One region of the Streptomyces sp. NPDC111507 genome, then DNA from elsewhere that is predicted to be linked to it. Evidence: riboswitches for the same ligand, from Rfam matches in the RefSeq annotation. Region 1 holds a riboswitch; the other holds the start of a gene.
What was found. Region 1 has a riboswitch for ZMP and ZTP ahead of ACZ7M2_RS22205 (bifunctional 5,10-methylenetetrahydrofolate dehydrogenase/5,10-methenyltetrahydrofolate cyclohydrolase). Riboswitches for the same ligand answer to the same signal wherever they lie in the genome.
Positions count from the first base shown of each region.

Region 2: linked by a shared signal. The riboswitch ahead of ACZ7M2_RS10690 (glycine hydroxymethyltransferase) and the one ahead of ACZ7M2_RS22205 (bifunctional 5,10-methylenetetrahydrofolate dehydrogenase/5,10-methenyltetrahydrofolate cyclohydrolase) in region 1 are both predicted to bind ZMP and ZTP.

Region 1 covers NZ_JBVKBU010000005.1:213,241-223,902, forward strand. The annotation lists gene ACZ7M2_RS22165 (alpha/beta hydrolase) at 1-2,338, shown strand, start outside; gene chvE (multiple monosaccharide ABC transporter substrate-binding protein) at 2,600-3,688, opposite strand; partial or broken gene ACZ7M2_RS22175 (hypothetical protein) at 3,782-3,983, opposite strand; gene ACZ7M2_RS22180 (ABC transporter ATP-binding protein) at 4,495-6,249, shown strand; gene ACZ7M2_RS22185 (hypothetical protein) at 6,384-6,674, opposite strand; gene ACZ7M2_RS22190 (nuclear transport factor 2 family protein) at 6,847-7,212, shown strand; gene ACZ7M2_RS22195 (MarR family winged helix-turn-helix transcriptional regulator) at 7,237-7,851, opposite strand; gene ACZ7M2_RS22200 (hypothetical protein) at 7,911-8,864, shown strand; ZMP/ZTP riboswitch at 8,882-8,968, shown strand; gene ACZ7M2_RS22205 (bifunctional 5,10-methylenetetrahydrofolate dehydrogenase/5,10-methenyltetrahydrofolate cyclohydrolase) at 8,992-9,843, shown strand; gene ACZ7M2_RS22210 (CU044_5270 family protein) at 9,919-10,662, opposite strand, start outside.
Region 2 covers NZ_JBVKBU010000002.1:696,804-707,465, reverse strand. The annotation lists gene ACZ7M2_RS10710 (DMT family transporter) at 1-160, opposite strand, end outside; gene ACZ7M2_RS10705 (hypothetical protein) at 296-679, shown strand; gene ACZ7M2_RS10700 (glutathionylspermidine synthase family protein) at 747-1,958, shown strand; gene rocD (ornithine--oxo-acid transaminase) at 1,971-3,179, opposite strand; ZMP/ZTP riboswitch at 3,332-3,419, shown strand; gene ACZ7M2_RS10690 (glycine hydroxymethyltransferase) at 3,401-4,897, shown strand; gene ACZ7M2_RS10685 (hypothetical protein) at 4,911-5,600, opposite strand; gene trpS (tryptophan--tRNA ligase) at 5,720-6,733, shown strand; gene ACZ7M2_RS10675 (2'-5' RNA ligase family protein) at 6,931-7,515, shown strand; gene ACZ7M2_RS10670 (decaprenylphospho-beta-D-erythro-pentofuranosid-2-ulose 2-reductase) at 7,641-8,396, opposite strand; gene ACZ7M2_RS10665 (FAD-binding protein) at 8,440-9,831, opposite strand; gene ACZ7M2_RS10660 (phosphatase PAP2 family protein) at 9,974-10,504, shown strand; gene ACZ7M2_RS10655 (decaprenyl-phosphate phosphoribosyltransferase) at 10,497-10,662, shown strand, end outside.

The DNA.
Region 1 (10,662 bases):
CCCGGGCAGGCCGGGCGGGTACCGCACGGTCACCGGCGAGTACCACCTCGACCCGGTGAAGCTCCCCGGCTTCGCCCAGCCGGTCGAGATGCAGGCCGTCGTCGTCGCGCCCACCGGCGCCACCGGCAGGCGACCGCTCGCCCTGTTCCTCCACGGCCGCCACGCCACCTGCTTCAAACCGGGCGGGTCCGAGGACGACGTGACCCTTGAGTGGCCCTGCTCGGCCGGCACCCAGCCGATCCCGAGCCACAAGGGCTACCTGAAGGACCAGAGACTGCTGGCCTCGCAGGGCTATGTGACGGTGTCGATCTCGGCGAACGGCATCAACGGCCAGGACGGGGACGTCGAGGACGGCGGTGCGCAGGCGCGCTCCTCGCTGGTGCGCCGGCACCTGGCCAAGTGGGCCGGCTGGGCCGCCCACCCGGGCACCGCCCCGGCGGCCGTGCCCGACGCGGCCCAGGCCGACCTGTCCCGCGTGCTGCTCGTCGGCCACTCGCGCGGCGGCGAGGGCGTCAACCGGGCCGCCATGGACAGCCTCTACCCGCCGCCCGCCGCGCAGGACGGCTACCGCGGCCCGGTGCGCTGGAAGATCCGCGGGACCGTCCTCATCGGACCGACGATCTTCGGCCAGAATCCGGTGGCCGACGTGCCGTCCACGACGATCCTCCCCGGCTGCGACGGTGACGTCTCCGACCTCCAGGGCGAGGTGTACGTCGACGGGACGCGCGGGGTCAGCCGGGGCACCGCCCTGCACAGCGCCGTCTACGTGGTCGGCGCCAACCACAACTTCTTCAACACCGAGTGGACGCCGGGCAAGTCCGAGGCACCCTCCTTCGACGACTTCTGGGACGACCCGGAACAGCGGCCCGACCCCGTGTGCTCCACGGGCGCCCGCACCCGGCTGACCGCCGACCAGCAGCACCAGGCGGGCGCCACCTACATCGCCGCCGCGGCGCGGCTGTTCGTCACCGGCGACGACCGGGTGCGCCCGCTGCTCGACGGCTCGGGCCGACGCGCCCCCTCGGCCGACCCGGCCCGCGTGCTGACCCACGCGGTCGGCGCGCGCCGCACGGGCGGCTTCCTGCCCGACGCCCCCGTGCAGGTGACCGGCGGCAGGCTGTGCTCGGCGCTCGACCCCGACCCGGCCGTGGCATGCCTCGACCCCGACGCCGCGGGGAGGTCGCCGCACTTCGCGCGGTGGTGGACGGAGAAGGAGGCCGGTCGCGGCGCGGTCGCGCTGAAGTGGTCGGCGCCGGGCGCGGCGACAAAGGTCCGCCCCGCCGCTCCGGTGTCCCTCGCGGGCGCCAAGAGCCTTGCGCTTCGTGTGTTCGTGCCGCCGAACACGACCGGCACCGAGCTGGACGTGGCCGTCACCGACTCCGACGGCCGCCGGGCCGAGCTCGGCCAGGTCCAGGTCGACGGACTGCCGGGCACCGACCGCACCGCCTCCTACTGGGCGCGCGAGCTGCGCGTCCCGCTGACCGCGGCCACCCGCGCCGGCCTCGACCTGAGGCACGTCAAGTCCCTTGAACTGAGCCCGCGTTCACCGTCAGGACAGGCCTGGCTGATGGATGCCTGGGGCTGGGCCCCCGGCACCCCGGCGGCCAGGACCGCGACACTGCCGCGCGTCGACATCGGCCGACTCACCGTCAAGGAGGGCGACTCGGGCACCCTCAGCTACCACATCCCGGTCCAGGTCTCCGGGCACGGCAGCGGCACGGTCCGCTTCTCCGTCCTCGACCCGGACACCGGACAGGCCGAGGACAAGCTGGTCACGGTATGGCCGGGCAGCGCCCCCATCGACGTGCCCGTGAAGGTGAAGGGCGACACACGCTTCGGCTACGACGAGCAGTACGACGTGGTCGCGAAGGCCGTGCGCGGCGCCGTCATCGGCTCGTACCGGGGCGGGGTCACCGCGGTGAACGACGACCCCGCGCCCGCGGTCACCCTGACGCCGGTCACGGACCGGGTGACCGAGGGAGGGACGCTGACGTGGCGGATCTCGCTCTCCGAGCCCGCCGAGGTGGACATCATGCAGCCGATGCGGGTGCTTCCGGTCACCGAGGGCGCCGAACTGTCCACCAAGGACGTGGACCCGCAGTGGCTGATGGACCGCGCCGGTGAGCTCCCCGACCCGGAGCGCGCACTCTCCCGGGCGGACCTGTGGTTGGGGACGGACATCCCGGCCGGGACCACCACAGCCGACTTCACCGTGCCGACGGTGACGGACCAACTGGCCGAGCCGGCCGAGTCGCTACGCCTCGCGCTGACCGACGACAACGCCGAACCCCTTCCCGGCCATCCCGTACTGACGGGCACGGTGGTGGACGCACCGTAAACCGCTCCGCGCAGGGGGCATGGACAGGGTGGTCCATGCCCCCTATGTGTCGCCACGGGATCGGCGGGGAGCCCGCTGGATCACGAACACCTGGGATCCGTCGATCCGAAGGAAGTGCCCCATGTCCATGGCGCGCCGGCACACGGCGCAACCGGGAGGGAGGAGGGCCGGCGAGACGGCGCGGTACGCGGCACCGCACTCCTCTTCGACGGCCTGCGCTACGGTGCCGAGGCCGCGGCATGACAGGCCATGGCCGTTCGGCTACTTGAGTTCGGCGTCGGTGTAGTAGCCGCCCGCGACCAGAACACTGTCGTAGTTGGTCTTGTCGACGCTGATGGGCTGCAGCAGGTAGGCGGGCACGACCTTGGCGCCGTTGTCGTAGGTCCTGGTGTCGTTGAGCTGCGGCTTCCTTTTGTTGAGCACGTCGTCGACCATGTTTGCGGCGACATCGGCGAGCAGTCGGCTGTCCTTGTAGACGGTCTGCGCCTGCTGACCCGCAACGATCGACTTGACCGAGGCCAGTTCGGCGTCCTGCCCCGTGATGACCGGGAGGGGCTTGCTGAGGGAGCCGTAGTCGTCCGCCCTCAGCGCTGCCAGGACGCCGATGGATATGCCGTCGTACGGCGACAGGACCGCGTCCACCTTCTTGGTCTTGTACGACGTGGCGAGGATGTTGTTCATGCGCTTCTGCGCGGTGGCACCGTCCCAGCGCAGGGTGGTGACCTGGTTGAGCGCGGTCTCGCCGGACTGGACGACCAGTTGCTTGCTGTCCAGGAACGGCTGCAAGAGGTGCAACGCGCCGCTGAAGAAGTACTTGGTGTTGTTGTCGTCGCTGGAGCCGGCGAACAGCTCGATGTTGAACGGGCCCTTGCCGTTCTCCAGGCCGAGCTTGTCGATGATGTAGCGGGCCTGGAGCCGGCCGACCTGCTCGTTGTCGAAGGAGGCGTAGTAGGTGACGTTCTTGGTGCCGAGGATGAGCCGGTCGTAGGAGATCACCGGGATCTTCGCGTCGGCGGCCTGCTGGAGCACCTTGTTCAGCGACTTGTTGTCGATGGCCGCGATGATCAGTGCGCTGACGCCTTGCGTGATCAGGTTCTCGATCTGCGAGACCTGGGTCGCCGGGTCGTTCTCGCCGTAGACCAGTTTGGTCTTGTACCCATTGGCCTGCAGGTCCTTGACGACGCTCTTGCCGTCGGTGATCCAGCGCTCGGAGGCCTGGGTCGGCATGGCGATGCCGATCGTGCCGCCCTTGGAGCTGCCCGTGCTGTTCTGGCCGCCGCAGGCTGACATGGTGAGGGCGACGGAGGCAGTTCCGGCGATGGCGGCGAAGGCGGCTCTGCGATTGCGCATGGTGATCGTTCCTAGTTCTTCTCGTCGTTGAGAAAGATGACGGCGTATCAGATGTCTGTGAGAAGGCGGCGGTGGAGTGAGCCGGGCGGCGAGGAGCAGGCCGAGCGCGAGTCGCTGCCGTGCCGCAGCCGGAATGAGGTCCCCGCGTATGGGTGCCGTACGGGTGGATCCCGGGCGCCCTGAACAGCCCGAACCTGAGGTGGAGCGGTGCGCCGCGGCGGATCAGCTCGGCGACCTTGCAGATCCGCACGCGGCCGCCGAGGTCGTCGGGGTCTTTGGTGCACATCTCCATGGGAGTGAGCCATCAGTATTCCCTGACGAGGTGACCGACGGTCAGGTTCTCCGCAACATTGTGGAGTCGGGACTCAGGAGCCTCGGTGCCTCGCGGATCGCCGATCGACGCGTCGCGGCCCAGGCATCCGGGTCTTGCCGATCCGCGTGGCCCCTCTGCCGGCGTGCACCTGAACGCATGCCGGGCCGCGCCGCGGGGTTACGTCCACACGTGTTCCAACTCCGGTGATGCACAGGGCACTTGCCTTTCAACCGTTCGAAATGTCGTCACACGTTCGGAACGTAGGCGTGACCCTAGGAGGGCGAGCGCGGGGGTGTCAACGGGGGAGGACCGGTAAGGATTCCGGAAAGGTGTGGGAGATTCGCTGCCGGAACGCTCGGACCTGGCCTCCCTCGCAGGACTGCGCCACTGGTGAGGCAGGCGAAGCAGCCTCTGGCACCGGGTGGCCGTTCCCCTCCGGGGGCCCCTCCGACGTAGCCTGAATGCTCCGCGCCGAACTCCCGCTAGGAGCACCGTGAGCATCGCAGAGCCGCACGCCGGACCGCCCGCCTGGCGGCTGCTTCTCGGGTACGTACGACCGCATCGATGGGCGCTGCTGGCGGGCGCGTTGCTGGCGCTGACGACCGGCGCCACCGGTCTGGTGCTGCCGCTCGTGGCGCGGGGGCTCATCGACGACCTGTCGCACGACCGGCCCATCGGGCGGGCGCTCATCGGCATGGCGGCGCTGGTGGTCACCAACGCCGCGGTGGGAGCGCTGGGTTCGTACGTACTGCGGCGCACCGCCGAGTCGGTGGTGCTCGGCGCGCGGCGCGCCCTGTCCTCGTATCTGCTGCGGCTGCGGATACCGGCCGTGGACCGCAGCGAACCGGGCGACCTCATGGCCCGCATCACCTCCGACACCACGCTGCTGCGCGAGGTCACCACCGATTCGCTGGTGGGCATCGGCACCGGCGGTCTCACCCTGGTGGCGACGGTGGTGATGATGGGCCTGGTCGACGTGGTGCTGCTCGGCGTCACCCTGGGGGTGATCCTGTGCGCGGGCACGGTGCTCGGCGTGATCGTGCCCCGCATCAACCGGGCCAGCAAGCAGGCGCAGGACGCCGTGGGCGTGATGGGCGCCTCGCTGGAGCGGGTCCTGGGCGCGCTGCGCACGGTCAAGGCGTCGGGTGCCGAGCACCGGGAGGAGCAGACCATCCACGCGGCGGCCGAGGAGTCCTGGCGGCAGAGCGTACGGGCCGCCAAGTGGTCGGCGGCCGCGGGCAACACGGCCGGTCTCGCGATGCAGATCGCCTTCATCACGGTCCTCGCGGTGGGCGGCGCACGGGTCGCGACCGGCGCGATCGAAGTCGGCACGCTGGTCGCCTTCCTGCTCTACGTCTTCTATCTGATGTCGCCGATCCAGCAGGTCGTGGGCGCGATCACCCAGTACCAGACCGGCGCCGCCGCGCTCGCCCGCATCCAGGAGGCGCTGCGGCTGCCCGCCGAACCGGACGCGCTGCCCGCGCCACTGCCGACCCCCGGCGCCGCGCCGGCCGCGCTCACCTTCGACGACGTCCGCTTCCGGTACGCCGACGACCTGCCGTACGTCCACCACGGCGTCACCTTCTCCGTCCCGGCCCGCGGCATGACCGCCTTCGTCGGCCCCTCCGGTGCCGGCAAGACCACCGTGTTCTCGCTGATCGAGCGGTTCTACGACCCCGAGGCGGGCGTCATCACGGTCGACGGCCGTTCCCTGGAGCAGTGGGACCTGCCCCGGCTCCGGTCGGCCATCGGGTACGTGGAGCAGGACGCGCCGGTCCTGTCCGGCTCCCTGCGCGACAACCTGCTGCTGGGCAACCCGGAGGCCGACGACGCCGATGTCACGCGTGTGCTGAAGACGACGCGGCTCGACGGGCTGGTCGCCCGGCTGCCGCGCGGCCTGGACACACTCGTCGGGCACCGCGGCACCAAGCTGTCCGGCGGCGAACGCCAGCGGGTCGCGATCGCCCGCGCGCTGCTGCGCCACCCCCGCCTGCTGCTCCTGGACGAGGCGACCTCGCAGCTCGACGCGGTGAACGAGGCCGCGCTGCGCGACACGGTCGCCGACGTGGCCCGCACGACCACGGTCCTGGTGGTCGCGCACCGGCTGTCCACCGTGACGATGGCCGACCGGATCGTCGTCATGGACGCGGGCCGCGTACGCGCGGTGGGCACCCACCGGGAACTGGTGGCCGGGGACCCGCTCTACGCGGAGCTGGCCGCGACCCAGTTCCTCGCGACGGCGGGCTGAGGCGAGCGGATCGCCGCGCGTTCTCCGTACGAAGTTTCCTTCGCTCGGCCCGGGACACAAGTGTCTGCCCCCGGCACGGGGTGCCGGGGGCAGACACGGGCGGACAGGCCGAGGCCCGACCCGAAGGACAGGCCCTAGGCCTGGAGGCCCGGGAGGACTCCGGTGACGGGTGCGACCAGGTCGGTGACCTGGTGCAACTGGTTGAGGTCGTTCAGGCGGTTGAGCCCGCCCAGTTGCTGGGAGACGCGCGGGATGTCGGCCTGGTGCTCCGCGGGGATGTCGCTGACGGCGAGCGCGTCGAGCTGGGTGACCGGGTTCAGCTTCCCCGCGTCCGGGGCCTCGGCCGCGGACGCCATCGGCGCGGCAAGACCCGTGACACCGACGGCGAGACCAACGGCGGCGACCATACGTCGTGTTGAGATCATGCTTGCAGCAACGGTCCCGGACGGCGCGCGGTCACGGCCGTCCCCCGCTCCTCACCCGAGAGGCGCATCCCACCGGCTGGGCTTGCCGTGGGCCATGGGGCGGAGGAGGCTCGGTAGAGAGGCCCTTCGCGGTCCCCCCCTTGGTGGACCGCGGCCTTCCGAGGAGGTCGACATGGGCACCATGGCAGGCCCCGCCTTCGACACCGAAGCGCTACGCCGGGGCATAGAAGGACACAGTGCGGCGGATCTCCTGTCGCTCTACGCGGACGACGCGGAAATGACCATCGTCGACCGCAACACCCAGCCAAGCCACCCGATGATCAAACACGGTCGCGGCGAGATCGCCGAGATGCTCAACGACGTCTACAGCCGCGACATGACCCACAAGTTGGAAGAGTGTGTCGTCCAGGGCGACCACGTCGCGTTCACCGAGTCCTGCCAGTACCCGGACGGCGTGCGGGTACTCGCCAGCTCGATGATCTCGCTGCGGGACGGCAAGATCGTCGAACACACGCTGCTCCAGGCATGGGACGAGTAGGAAGGAACTGGCCGAAGGTCCAGATCAACTCTCGCCTGACCTGGACCTTTTCGGCGAAGGCCGCGATGGGCCGCTCGCGCTCGCAGCGGCCTCTGCTGCCACGACCAGTTTCCGCAGCAGGTCTGCGAGCGTCCGCTTCTCTGCTGGGGTCAGTACTGCGAGCAGCGCGTTCTCACCCCGGTCCTCCGACACCGCGTGCTGTTCGAAGGCGGCGTATCCGGCGTCGGTGAGCCGCACCTCCACGCGACGCCGGTCGGCCGTGTGGTGGGTACGGGCGATCAGCCCGTCGTCCTCCATCGGCCCCAGCCGCGCCGACAGTGCGCCGCGGGTCAGCCCGAGCATGTCGGCGAGCTGCGAGGGGCTCGCCGCGTAGGGCGGGCCGAGTCTGCGCAGCATCAGCAGCACCTTGAACTGCCAGTGCTGCAGGCCGTCGGAGTCGAGCACGTCCCGGCGGGCCTGAGCCGCGTGCCGGGCCAGGATCGCGAGCCGGACGAAGATCTCCTCCTTGACCGGGTCCATCCAGTCGAGTTCCTTCGCCCAGACCGCGACGTGCCGGTCGACCGAGTCCGCCGCGGACGCCTGCCCCCGCGCGGACTTCGACTCTTCCGCCTTCACATCTCCCGCCTTCACGTCTTCCATGCGCCACTCCGTAGATAGTTTTCTTGTGGATAGTTTTTCTGATTACTACTTTCCCTGCCATGACGAACACCGCAAGTACCCTTCGTACGGCCGTACCGCTCGGTGAACTCATCGCCGTAGCAAGGGAGTTGAGGATCGGCGCTCGTTGGGAACGCGCTACGCGCCTGCTCGACTCGGCCGAGGCGAACGATCCGAGGTCCCGTGCCCGCCTCGCCGTGGCCGCCGCCGAAGTCGCCCTGGAGAGCGACTGGTTCGGCGGGACCGCCCTGGCGGGGCCACGACTCGCCGCCGCCGAGGAATGCGTCGAGGTCCTCATCGCGAGCCTCGGCGGGAAACCCGCAGATGAGGCGCACTCCGGCATCCGCTGGGATCTGGACTTCCTCCGGCTGCGCCACGGCTACCTCGGGCAGGTGCGCGTCGACGGTGCCTTCCGTGTCGGACCCGAAGGCAAGGACCCGGACGCGCCGACCGCCCTCCGCACACACGCCGAGCGGCTCCGCGGCCGGGCCCCGGACGAGGTGCGCCGGGGCTGGGCCGAGATGTATCTGGGCCTCGTCGCCGACCATCTCTGCGCCGAGCGCGACGTCGCGCCCGGCCACTACGAAGCCGCGCTGCGCGCCGGTGAAGCGGGTGAGGCAGGTGCAACGGATGCGGCAGGTGAAGCCGGCGGCTCACACGACTGCGGTGACGATCTACTCGTCCGTGAAGCGCTGCGGCACCTCGGCGATCACGACCACGATCACGGTGACCACGCACGGGCACGGGAGCGCTGGAGCAGGGCGACCGAGCTCGGCGCCCGGGCCGGGACCGTCCCGGGCACTCTCTCGCAGCAACTGCTCCTGGCGGTGATGGCGCGCGACGCGGGCGATGAGGCCGGGGCCGTCGCGCTGGTCCGCGAGATCGCCCGCTGGGCCGGGGCCATCGGCGCCGTGACCACCGAGGCACAGGCCAGGGGGTTCCTGGCCGGCGTCGACCCGACGGCGCCGCCCGCTCCCGCCGAGTCGGGCAGCTGATCGTACGAGCTACCCTGGTCGCGGGCCGTGACTGGCGCTGAGGTGGAATACCACCGGGGAGCGGCCTGACGAACGGGTCTTTGCCGCGCGCCTGGGCGATTGTGTCAACGACGCTCAGGAGTAGCTCATGTCCCAGGCCCAGCTCATGGACGGCGCGGGTCTCGCGCGCCGCGTCGTCGAGGAGACCGCGCAGCGCTCGGCCGCACTCTCCGGACGCACGGGGATGTCGCCGTGTCTCGCGACGGTGCTGGTCGGCGAGGATCCCGCCTCGGTCACCTACGTCCGGATGAAGCAGAACCGCAGCCGCAAGGCCGGCATCGAGTCCCGGCACGTCGCCCTGCCCGCCGACACCACCACCGCCGAGCTGGTCGACACGCTGAAGGCGCTGTCGGGCGACCCGACCGTGCACGGCATCCTGCTCCAGCACCCCGTCGGACCGCACATCGACGAGCGGGCGGCGTTCGAGGCCATCTCGCCGGAGAAGGACGTCGACGGGGTGACGCTCAGCTCGTACGCGGCGATGAGCTTCGGGCTGCCGGGGTTCGTGTCCTGCACCCCCGGCGGCATCATGCGGCTCCTCGACGCGTACGACGTCGACCCGGCGGGCCGGCGCGCCGTCGTGGTGGGCCGCAGCGCGATCCTCGGCAAGCCGGTCGGGATGCTGCTGCTCGGACGCGACGCGACGGTGACGTACTGCCACTCGCGGACGACCGGTCTCTCGTCGGTCGTCCGCGAGGCGGACATTGTGGTGGCCGCCGTGGGCCGGCCCCGGCTGATCCGCGGTGAGGACATCAAGCCGGGAGCCGTCGTGATCGACGCGGGTTACAACGCCGGGAACGTCGGCGACGTCGACTTCGACACCGCCCGCGAGCGGGCCCGGCTGATCACGCCGGTGCCGGGCGGTGTCGGCCCGATGACGATCGCGGTCCTGCTGGAGCAGACCGTGACCGGGGCCGAGCGCCAACTCGGCCTCCGGTAGAGCGCTTCGGCCTCGCCTACCGCGTTGGGGATTCCGCTACAGCGTTCTGGGTTCGCTCACAGGACTTCGGTCCGCTCAACGCATCCACGCGCTGTACGACATCACGTCCCCGGCCTTGACGCCGTACTCGGGATCGTCCTTGGTGACGGTGTCCTCGATCCCGAGTACGGTGCCGCTCCTCGGGTCGAGGACCAGCATCCGGCGCACGGAGTGCGCGGTGTCCTCGTACACGTACGCCTGTCCCTGCCTGCCCAGCCGGTCGGTGACCGCTCCGGCCGGGCGCAGGCCCTTCGCGTCGGCGAGGACGCGGACGAGCGCGGCGTCCTCACGGGCGCCCAGCGTCCAGTTGTTCAGCAACTCGGCGACGGCGTCGAGAAGTTGGGACGTACCCATGGCCTCGATGCGGTCGGTCTCCTCGAGGTAGGCGCGCAGCCGCTCGGCGTCGTGCGGCGGCCGGGCCACCGGCGGGGCGTCGCTCCAGCTCGGCGGGTAGGTCCGCCGGCTGAGGACGTGCCCGTCCTCGACCGTGCGGGGGACGGGGTCGGCGTCGGTGACGACCGGTCTGCCCGGATGACGGGGGTCGGTCGCCACGACGAGTTCCGTGTGACTGGCGTCGGCCTTCCAGCGGACCACGCGTTCCTCGGGGAGGGTGATCGGCGGCCGGGCCCCCGGCCCGGAGGTCAGACTCATGCTCCAGGTCTGTACGTGGGTGCCCTGGACGAGCCGCTGCGAGCCCGCGGACGCGGCCACTCGGTCGGCGAGCCGGTCCAGGGGTACCGGGGTGGAGCCCGCCTCGACGAGCAGCGGGCGGGGTGCGGC
Region 2 (10,662 bases), on a different contig from region 1:
CCAGCGCGAGGCCCGCGAGATACCGCCACTGCCGCAGCGCCCGCAGCAGCAGAGCCGCGTCCCCGCCCGAGCCGCCGCTGTCGGCCGCCGCCCGCGCGGCGATCGCCTGCAACACCGTCGCCGTACCGAAGCAGACCGACGCACCGAGTGCGCACACCATTCCAAAGAGCACGAAGTGACTGTAGGGGACGCCGAATCGGAGGGGTCCCTCGCCTGCCTTGTGCAAAGCACCTCTAATCTGATCGCCTGCGCCGGGCAAAGCGCGCGCACTGTCCTGACAAACGGGGGATCGAAGATGGCGGACACACGACGGCAACTGCGCTCGGGCACAGTCGTACTCGGCGGCATGGGACTCCTCGCGGCAGCCCTCACCGCCTGCTCCTCGGAGCCGGACAAGCGCTGTGTCGACCGCGACAGCTACACCTCGCTCAAGGGCTACAAGGTCATCGCCGACAAGAACTGCAAGACCACCAAGTCCGTCAAGACCACCAAGACCAAGACCACCAGGACCTCGGTCAGCAGCGGCTGGTACTACGGCGGCAAGAAGAAGGGCGGCTGGGTCGACGGCGGCTCCTTCACCAAGGCGAGCAAGGGATCCGGCAGCAGCACCAGCGGCGGCAGCCACCACTCCGTCGACCGCGGCGGCTTCGGCAGCGGCAAGGGCAGCTCCGGCGGCTGAGCGACACCACGTCACCGCACCCGTAGCCGCGGGCCGCGCGCCCAGCACCGATCGGATCCGTACGCGCATGGAACGCCGCACCATCGAGCCCCGCGCCGGCTGGCAGCAGACCGTCGAGCAACAGGGCCTCATCTACCCGCTGACCCGCTACCCGGACGACTCCCTGCGCCCCTACTGGGACGAGAGCGCGTACTACGCCTTCTCGCTCCCGGAGGTGGAGGCGCTGGAGGAGGCCGTCGAGGAACTGCACCGCATGTGCCTGGCGGCGGCCGAGCACATCGTCACGGAGAACCGTTTCGCCGACCTCGGCATCACCGACCCGCGCGTCGTGCGGGCGGTCGCCGAGGCCTGGCAGCGCCGCGGCGAACTCCCCTCCGTCTACGGCCGTTTCGACCTGCGCTACGACGGCACGGGCCCCGCCAAGATGCTGGAGTACAACGCGGACACCCCGACGTCCCTGGTCGAGGCGGCGAGCCCCCAGTGGTTCTGGATGGAGGACCGTTTCCCCGGCGCCGACCAGTGGAACTCCCTGCACGAACGCCTCGTCGCCGCCTGGAAGAAGCAGGCCGCCCTCCTCCCGCCCGGCAGCCCCCTCTACTTCGCGCACTCCTCCGCCGACGAACTCGGCGAGGACCTGATGACCGTCGCGTACCTGAAGGAGACGGCGCAGCAGGCGGGCCTCGACACCGACTGGATCTCGGTGGAGGAGATCGGCTGGGACCCCCTCTCCGGCCGCTTCGTCGACAACCAGCTCCGTTTCATCCGCAGCTGCTTCAAGCTCTACCCCTGGGAGTGGCTCACCACCGACCGCTTCGCCGACCACGTCCTGGACACCCTCGACAACGGCGGCGGTACGGGCACGACCCTGTGGATCGAGCCCGCCTGGAAGATGCTCCTCAGCAACAAGGCCCTCCTCGCCGTGCTCTGGGAGCTGTACCCGGGCCACCCCAACCTCCTCCCCGCCTACCTCGACGGACCCCGGGAGCTGGCCACCACCCAGGGGTACGTCGCCAAGCCGCTCCTCGGCCGCGAGGGCGCCGGGGTGACGGTGCACGCGCCGGGCGCCGCCCCCGTCGTACGCGAGGACGAGCCCTGCTGCTACCAGGAGCTGGCCCCCCTTCCCTCCTTCGACGGCAACCATGTCGTCCTCGGTGCCTGGGTCGTGGACGGCGAGTCGGCGGGGCTCGGCATCCGCGAGTCGTCCGGGCTGGTCACGGACGAGTACGCCCGCTTCCTGCCCCACGTGATCTTCCCGGGACAGGTCTCCCACCCCACGTGATCCTCCAGGCGTTCAATCGACACCCAGCACCGCACGCAGCTGAGCCAACCCCCAGTCCAGGTCCTCCTTGCTGATGACCAGCGGCGGGGCGATCCGGACCGTGACCCCGTGGGTGTCCTTGACCAGGACACCCCGGTCCATCAGCCGCTCGGAGATCTCGCGTCCCGTGCCGTACGCGGGGGCGATGTCGACGCCCGCCCACAGCCCCCGCCCGCGCACCGCCGTGACATGCCCCGAGCCCGTCAGCAGCCCCAGCTCCCGGTGCAGATGGTCACCCAGTTCCGCGGCGCGCCGCTGGTACTCGCCCGACCGCAGCATCGCGATCACCTCGAGCGCCACCGCGCAGGCCAGCGGGTTCCCGCCGAACGTCGACCCGTGCTCACCGGGCCGGAACACCCCGAGCACCTCCCTGCTCGACACCACCGCCGACACCGGTACGACCCCGCCCCCGAGCGCCTTGCCCAGGACGTACATGTCCGGCACCACGCCCTCGTGCTCGCACGCGAAGGTGCGGCCCGTGCGACCCAGCCCGGACTGGATCTCGTCCGCGACGAAGAGGACGTTCCGCTCACGCGTCAGGTCCCGCACCCCGGCGAGGTAGCCGGGCGGCGGCACCAGCACGCCCGCCTCGCCCTGGATCGGCTCCAGCAGCACCGCGACCGTCTCCTCGGTGACCGCCGCCCGCAGCGCGGCCAGGTCCCCGTACGGCACGATGTCGAAGCCCGGCGTGAACGGCCCGAAGTCCGCCCGCGCCTCCGCGTCCGTGGAGAAGCTGATGAGCGTCGTCGTACGGCCGTGGAAGTTGTCGCTCGCCACCACGATCCTCGCCCGGCCGTCGGGGACGCCCTTGACGCGGTACCCCCACTTCCTGGCCGTCTTCACGGCGGTCTCCACCGCCTCCGCACCCGTGTTCATCGGCAGCACCATCTCCATGCCGCACAACTGCGCGAGCTGCGCGCAGAAGTCGGCGAACCGGTCGTGGTGGAAGGCCCGCGAGGTCAGCGTCACCCGCTCCAGCTGCGCCTTCGCCGCGTCGAGCAGCCGCCGGTTGCCGTGGCCGAAGTTCAGCGCCGAGTAGCCGGCCAGCAGGTCGAGGAAACGGCGCCCCTCGACGTCCGTCATCCAGGCCCCGTCCGCCGTCGCCACGACGACCGGCAGCGGGTGGTAGTTGTGCGCGCCATGCGCGTCGGCCGAGGCGATGAGTCGTTCGGTGGTGGTCACGGGATCTCCGTTTCCTGCAGCGCGGGGACCGCTGCCGCACGGGGGGTCGGGCTCGTGGCTCCCTTCCTATCGTCGCTCGCACGGTGGACGCGGCGGGACACTCTGCGGCTACCGCCGCGTGGCCGGTGATCCGGCGCGCCCGGTAGGCTGGCCGACGGGGCCGTGACTGGCGCGCTGGGATGGGATCGACCATCGGGGAGCGGTCCCGTGAACTGTGTGCCGTGCGCCTGGGCCGACCCGTGAACGCTGAACGCCACGTCCGGAGGCCGTCAATGCCCGAGCCCCTTTCCACCGAGTCCACCGCCTTCCGCAGCGCCCTCGACGTGATCCGGGCCGTTGAGCCCCGCGTCGCCGACGCCATCGGCCAGGAGATCGCCGACCAGCGCGACATGCTCAAGCTGATCGCGTCGGAGAACTACGCCTCCCCGGCCACCCTGCTGGCCATGGGCAACTGGTTCAGCGACAAGTACGCCGAGGGCACCGTCGGCCGCCGCTTCTACGCCGGCTGCCGCAACGTCGACACCGTCGAGGCCCTCGCCGCCGAGCACGCCCGCGAGCTCTTCGGCGCCGAGCACGCCTACGCCCAGCCGCACTCCGGCATCGACGCCAACCTGGTCGCCTTCTGGGCCGTCCTCGCCGCCCGCGTCGAGGCCCCGGCCCTCGCGGAGGCCGGGGTCCGCAACGTCAACGACCTCTCCGAGGCCGACTGGGCCGAGCTGCGCCAGGCCTTCGGCAACCAGCGCATGCTCGGCATGTCCCTGGACGCGGGCGGCCACCTCACCCACGGCTTCCGCCCGAACATCTCAGGAAAGATGTTCGACCAGCGTTCCTACGGCACCGACCCGGCCACCGGTCTCATCGACTACGAGGCGCTGCGGACGTCGGCCCGTGAGTTCAAGCCGCTGATCATCGTCGCCGGCTACTCCGCCTACCCCCGCCTGGTGAACTTCCGGATCATGCGGGAGATCGCCGACGAGGTCGGCGCGACCCTGATGGTCGACATGGCGCACTTCGCCGGTCTGGTCGCGGGCAAGGTCCTCACCGGCGACTTCGACCCCGTCCCGCACGCCCAGATCGTCACCACCACCACGCACAAGTCGCTGCGCGGCCCGCGCGGCGGCATGGTCCTGTGCGACGAGAGCCTCGCCGAGCAGGTCGACCGCGGCTGCCCGATGGTCCTCGGTGGCCCCCTCCCGCACGTCATGGCCGCCAAGGCCGTCGCGCTCGCCGAGGCCCGCCGCCCCGAGTTCCGCGACTACGCCCAGGCCGTCGTCGACAACGCCCGCGCCCTCGCCGAGGGCCTGATGCGGCGCGGCGCCACCCTGGTCACCGGCGGCACGGACAACCACCTCAACCTGATCGACGTCGCCTCCTCCTACGGCCTCACCGGCCGCCAGGCCGAGTCCGCGCTGCTCGACTCGGGCATCGTCACCAACCGCAACGCCATCCCCGCCGACCCGAACGGCGCCTGGTACACCTCCGGCATCCGTATCGGCACGCCCGCGCTGACCACCCGTGGTCTGGGCACCACCGAGATGGACGAGATCGCCGGTCTCATCGACCGCGTCCTCACCGCGGCCGAGCCCGGCACCACGGCCAAGGGCGCCCCGTCCAAGGCTCAGCACGTCCTGGACCCGAAGATCTCCGACGAGATCTCCCACCGCGCCACCGACCTGCTGGCCCCGTTCCCGCTCTACCCGGAGATCGACCTCGGCTGACCCACCTCCTGGTTCAGAGGTCGATCAGCTCCTGCCGTGGTTCCCGCGGCGGTCCGGCGCCCTCGCGCCGGGCCGCCGCGCGGCGTACCAGGAGGGTGCCGCCGACCCCGAGGAGCAGACCCGCTCCCAGCCCGGGCAGCACCCACCGCGCACGCTCCTCGACACCCCGTTTCGAGGCCGGCGCGCCCGCGGCGTCCTCGATGAACCTCCCGCGCCCCACCATCCGCTCGAACACCGAGCGCGACGCGCGGTGCCAGCGGATGTCGTCGTCCACCACGTCGGGCGAGGGGTCCGTGCGTACCCAGGGCGTGCCGTCCGCGGCCAGGAACAGCTGGTCCTGGCGCCCCATGGCGACATCGCCCCCCGGCGCGCTGTCGGTCTGCGGCCAGCCCCCGACCCCGCTCAGCCCCCACATCACGGTGGCCCGTACCGGCGGGAAGTCGCCCGCCGTCCACGCGTCCGGCACCCGCTCCGTCCCCATGTAGGTGGGAGTCAGCAGGTCCCACAGCCGCGTGAAGTCCTGCTCTCCGGAGTGCAGCGCGGTCGTGCGCCCCGTGCCGCCCTCGATGACCACGGCCATGTCCGGCCCTCTGCGCCCCGCGGCCGGTGCGAGAGCCCCCGCCGGGTGCGCCGCCAGCACGGCGAGCACCACACCCGAGAACACCGCGATCCCCGCTCTCACCCGTCTGCCTCGGCCCGTCATGCGTGTCCCCCGTCCGCCCCCAGCACGTGCCTCGAGTATCCGCCCGGGTCCTCTCTCCGGGGAGAGCTCTGTTCCCACCTGTTCCCGAGCTCCCGGGTGCACCTGAGAGAATGGTGAACATGGCCTCTGAACGTCCCCGCGTGCTCTCCGGAATCCAGCCCACAGCAGGCTCGTTCCACCTCGGCAACTACCTCGGCGCCGTCCGCCAGTGGGTGGCCCTGCAGGAGTCCCACGACGCCTTCTACATGGTCGTCGACCTGCACGCGATCACCGTTCCGCAGGACCCGGCGGATCTGCGCGCGAACACCCGGCTCGCCACCGCGCAGCTGCTCGCCGCCGGTCTCGACGCGGACCGCTGCACGCTTTTCGTGCAGAGCCATGTCCCCGAGCACGCCCAGCTCGCCTGGATCATGAACTGCCTCACCGGCTTCGGCGAGGCCTCCCGCATGACCCAGTTCAAGGACAAGTCCGCCAGGCAGGGTTCGGACCGCGCGTCCGTCGGCCTGTTCACGTACCCGATCCTCCAGGTCGCCGACATCCTGCTGTACCAGGCGAACGAGGTCCCGGTCGGCGAGGACCAGCGCCAGCACGTCGAGCTCACCCGCGACCTCGCCGAGCGCTTCAACGGCCGCTTCGGCGAGACCTTCACGATCCCGAAGCCGTACATCCTCAAAGAGACGGCGAAGATCTACGACCTCCAGGACCCGTCGATCAAGATGAGCAAGTCGGCGTCCACGCCGAAGGGCCTCATCAACCTGCTCGACGAGCCGAAGACCACCGCCAAGAAGGTCAAGAGCGCGGTCACCGACACGGACACCGTCATCAGGTATGACAGCGAGCACAAACCGGGTATCAGCAATCTGCTGACCATCTACTCGACCCTCACCGGTACCGGTATCGCGGAACTGGAGGAGAACTACGCGGGCAAGGGCTACGGTGCGCTCAAGACGGACCTCGCCGAGGTCATGGTCGACTTCGTGACCCCGTTCCGGGAGCGCACCCAGCAGTACCTGGACGACCCGGAGACGCTCGACTCGATCCTGGCCAAGGGAGCCGAGAAGGCGCGCGCCGTCGCCGCGGAGACGCTCGCGCAGGTGTACGACCGGGTGGGCTTCCTGCCCGCCAAGCACTGAGGCGTACGACCGCACACACGTACCACGGGGCAGAGCGCTGCACATCACTACGGCTGCGCCTGCCCACAACACAGCCGTGGCCTTACAGTCGAAGCCGGACGGCTGAGTACGAACCAGACAACGCGCCCGGCGACGCGAAGGACAACGCAACCGGTGACGCGACCGACGACGCACCGGACACGACGACAGGAGACGACGTGGGGACCGTAACGATCGGCGTGTCGATCGCGGTCCCGGAGCCTTACGGCAGCCTGCTCCAGGAGCGGCGCGCGGGCTTCGGCGACCCCGCGGCTTGTGGCATCCCCACGCACGTCACCCTGCTGCCGCCGACGGAGGTCCACGCCGCCGACCTGCCGGCCGTCGAGGCGCACCTGACCGAGGTCGCCGTGGCCGGCCGGCCCTTCCCGATGCGGCTGTCGGGCACCGGCACCTTCCGGCCCCTGTCGCCGGTGGTGTTCGTGAAGGTCGTCCAGGGCGCCGAGGCCTGCGCCTGGCTCCAGCAGCGGGTCCGTGACGCCTCCGGTCCCATGGCGCGCGAACTGCAGTTCCCGTACCACCCGCACGTCACGGTGGCGCACGGCATCGACGACGCGGCGATGGACCGCGCGTTCCAAGAACTCGCCGACTACGACGCCGAGTGGCCCTGCACGGGGTTCGCGCTCTACGAACAGGGCTCCGACAGTGTGTGGCGCAAGCTCCGGGAGTTCGCCTTCGGCGGATCCGTGGTGCCACCGCAGGCGGGCCACGTGGACGTGGAGCGCGGGACCATCGCCAGCCGCTGAGCCGGGCCTGCGGTTCGGCAGCGCCCCGAAGGGGCGCGGGGAACCGCGCGACCAGCCACGAGGGCGCCGCAGACGATCGACGGCGCATCCCGGCACTTCCGGCGGAGCGCTCAGCCGCCGTCGAGCTAGATCGGCAGGCGGCGGAACACCGCTCGCGGTACGTGCCGCAGCGCCGCCATCACCAGCCGCAGCACCCCCGGCACCCACACCGTCTCCGAGCGCCGTCGCAGCCCCACCTCGACGGCCGTCGCGACCGCCTCCGGTGTGGTGGCCATGGGTCCTTCCGCGCGCCCCGCGGTCATCTTCGTACGGACGAACCCCGGGCGTACGACCATCACGTGGACGCCGGTGCCGTGCAGCGCGTCGCCCAGACCCTGGGTGAAGGCGTCCAGGCCCGCCTTGCTCGACCCGTAGATGAAGTTGGAGCGGCGGGCACGCTCGCCCGCGACCGAGGAGAGCACCACCAGGGAGCCGTGCCCCTGCGTCTGGAGGGCCCGCGCGCACACCAGCAGAGCCGACACCGCGCCCGTGTAGTTGGTCTGCGCGATCCGGGCGGCGGCCGCCGGCTCCCGCTCGTCCCGGGCCTGGTCGCCGAGGACCCCGAAGGCGAGCAGCACCATGTCGAGGTCGCCCTCGGCGAAGACCTTGCCGAGGACCGTCTCGTGGGACTCGGGGTCGAGCGCGTCGAAGGCGAGGGTACGGACGTCCGCGCCCAGTGCGCGCAAGTGCTCGGCGTCCCGCTCCAGGGCCGGCGAGGGCCGTCCGGCGAGCCACACCGTGCGGGTGCGCCGGGCGATCAGACGGCGCGCCGTGGCCAGCGCGATCTCGGACGTGCCGCCGAGGATCAGCAGGGACTGGGGGGCTCCGAAGGCGTCCTTCATGACAACTCCTAGAGGGGTGGGGAGGCGGGACGGTCGACCGGTTCTAGAGGCCGAGGCGGCGGGACAGGTCGGAGGTGAACACCCCACCCGGGTCCAACTCGGCCCGCAGTTCCCGGAATTCGGTCAGCCGTGGATACATGTCGGCCAGCAGTTCCGGCCGCAGCCGCGCGTCCTTCGCCAGGTACACGCGTCCGCCCGCCCCGGCCACCTCCTCGTCCAGCTCGTCGAGGAAGGAGCCGAGGCCCGGCAGGTTCGCGGGGATGTCCAGGGCGAGGGTCCAGCCCGGCATCGGGAAGGAGAGCCAGCCCGGATCGCCCTCGCCGAAACGCTTCAGGACGGCGAGGAAGGACGGGCACCGGCGTTCGGCGATGCGCCGCACGATGCGCCGCAGGGCCTCCTCGCGCCCGTGTCCGACGACGAACTGGTACTGCACGAAGCCACCGCGCCCGTAGATCCGGTTCCAGTGCGGCACCCCGTCGAGCGGGTGGAAGAAGGCCGGGATCCGCTGTAGCTCACCGACTCGCGCACGGGGTGCCTTCCGGTACCAGAGCGCGTTGAAGAGGCCCACCGTTCCGCGGCCGAGCAGTCCCTCCGGCACGAAAGCGGGCGCGGACGGGAACCGCGGCGGTCGGAACGCCAGCGGGCGCCGGCGCGCGCGTGGGGGGAGCGCGTCCAGGGGGGCGTGTTCCCCGCGGGTGAGCACCGAGCGTCCCGTCGAGCGGCCGCGCGCGAGCAGGTCGATCCAGGCGACCGAGTACCGGTAGCGGTGGTCCGTGGCGGTGAGACGGGCCATCAAGTCGTCCAGGTCCGCCGCGCGTTCGGTGTCGACGGACATCAGCGAGGTCTCGACGTGCTGGAGCCGGACGGTCGCCGTGAGGATCACCCCGGTCAGGCCCATGCCGCCCGCGGTGGCGTCGAAGAGGGGGGTGCCCCGGCCCACCGTGCGGATCGCGCCGTCCGCGGTCAGCAGCTCGAAGGAGAGGACATGGCGGGCGAACGCGCCGGACACGTGGTGGTTCTTGCCGTGGATGTCCGCGCCGATCGCGCCGCCGACGGTCACCTGGCGGGTCCCGGGCGTGACCGGTACGAACCAGCCGAGCGGGAGCAGGACTTCCATCAGCCGGTGCAGGCTCACGCCCGCGTCGCAGAGCACGGTCCCGCCGTCGACGTCAATCGCGTGGACGCGGTCGAGGCCGGTCATGTCGAGCACGGCCCCGCCCGCGTTCTGCGCCGCGTCCCCGTACGCCCGCCCCAGGCCCCGGGCGATGCCTCCGCGGACCCCGCAGGCGCGGACGGCGGCCACCGCTTCCTCGTAGGTGCGCGGGCGGACCACACGGGCGGTGGTCGGGGCGGTGCGGCCCCAGCCCGTGACGGAGACGGGTTCGGCCGGGCCGGAGGCGGATCCGGCCGGGTCGGAGGCGGTGTCGGCAGCCATGACCGTGACCGTATCGGCGAAAAAGGTGCGTAAAGCCCTCACCTCTCCCGTCTTCGCGGCTCCTCACCGAAATGGGTGATTAATGGGATGTCATACGAGATTGCCGTAATTCTGCGGCCACTCTCTAGAAGAGTGAGATCACATGGACGACCTTGACGACATGGACCGCCGACGGTGGGACGGCATGGACCGTCGGCTGCTGTCGGCCCTCCACGAGCGCGGCACGGATCCACGCGTGGCGACCGTCGCACGCGCCCTGTCCTGGAGCGGGGAGCACGGCGTGCTGTGGCTCGCGGCCGGCCTCACGGGCGCGGTGGTCGACCGCGGGCGGTGCGGCGCGTGGCTGCGCGGCACGGCGCTCACCGCCACCGCGCACCTCGCCAGCATGGGCGTGAAGCGGATCGTGCGCCGTCCACGCCCCGCGCACATCGTCCCGCTGGTGCGCACGGCCGGACGGCACTCGTTCCCCAGCTCCCACGCGGCCTCCGCGACGGCCGCGGCGGTCGCCTTCGGCGCGCTCGGTGTCCGCCCGCTGCTGCCGCTCGCCGCCGCGATGTGCCTCTCCCGGCTGGTGGCCGGCGTGCACTACCCCTCGGACGTGCTCGCGGGTGCCGCCCTGGGCGCCCTGACGGCCCGTCTGGGCGCCCGCTGGATCGAGGCCGGCCATGGCTGAACGCACGGTGCTCCTGAACCCCACGCCGACCGCCCCGGTTCCCGTACGGACCCTCACCGGCCTCGCCCGGGGTCTCCTCAGGACCACCCGCCCCCGCCAGTGGGTGAAGAACCTGCTCGTCGTGGCGGCCCCGGCGGCGGCGGGCCAGCTCTTCTCCC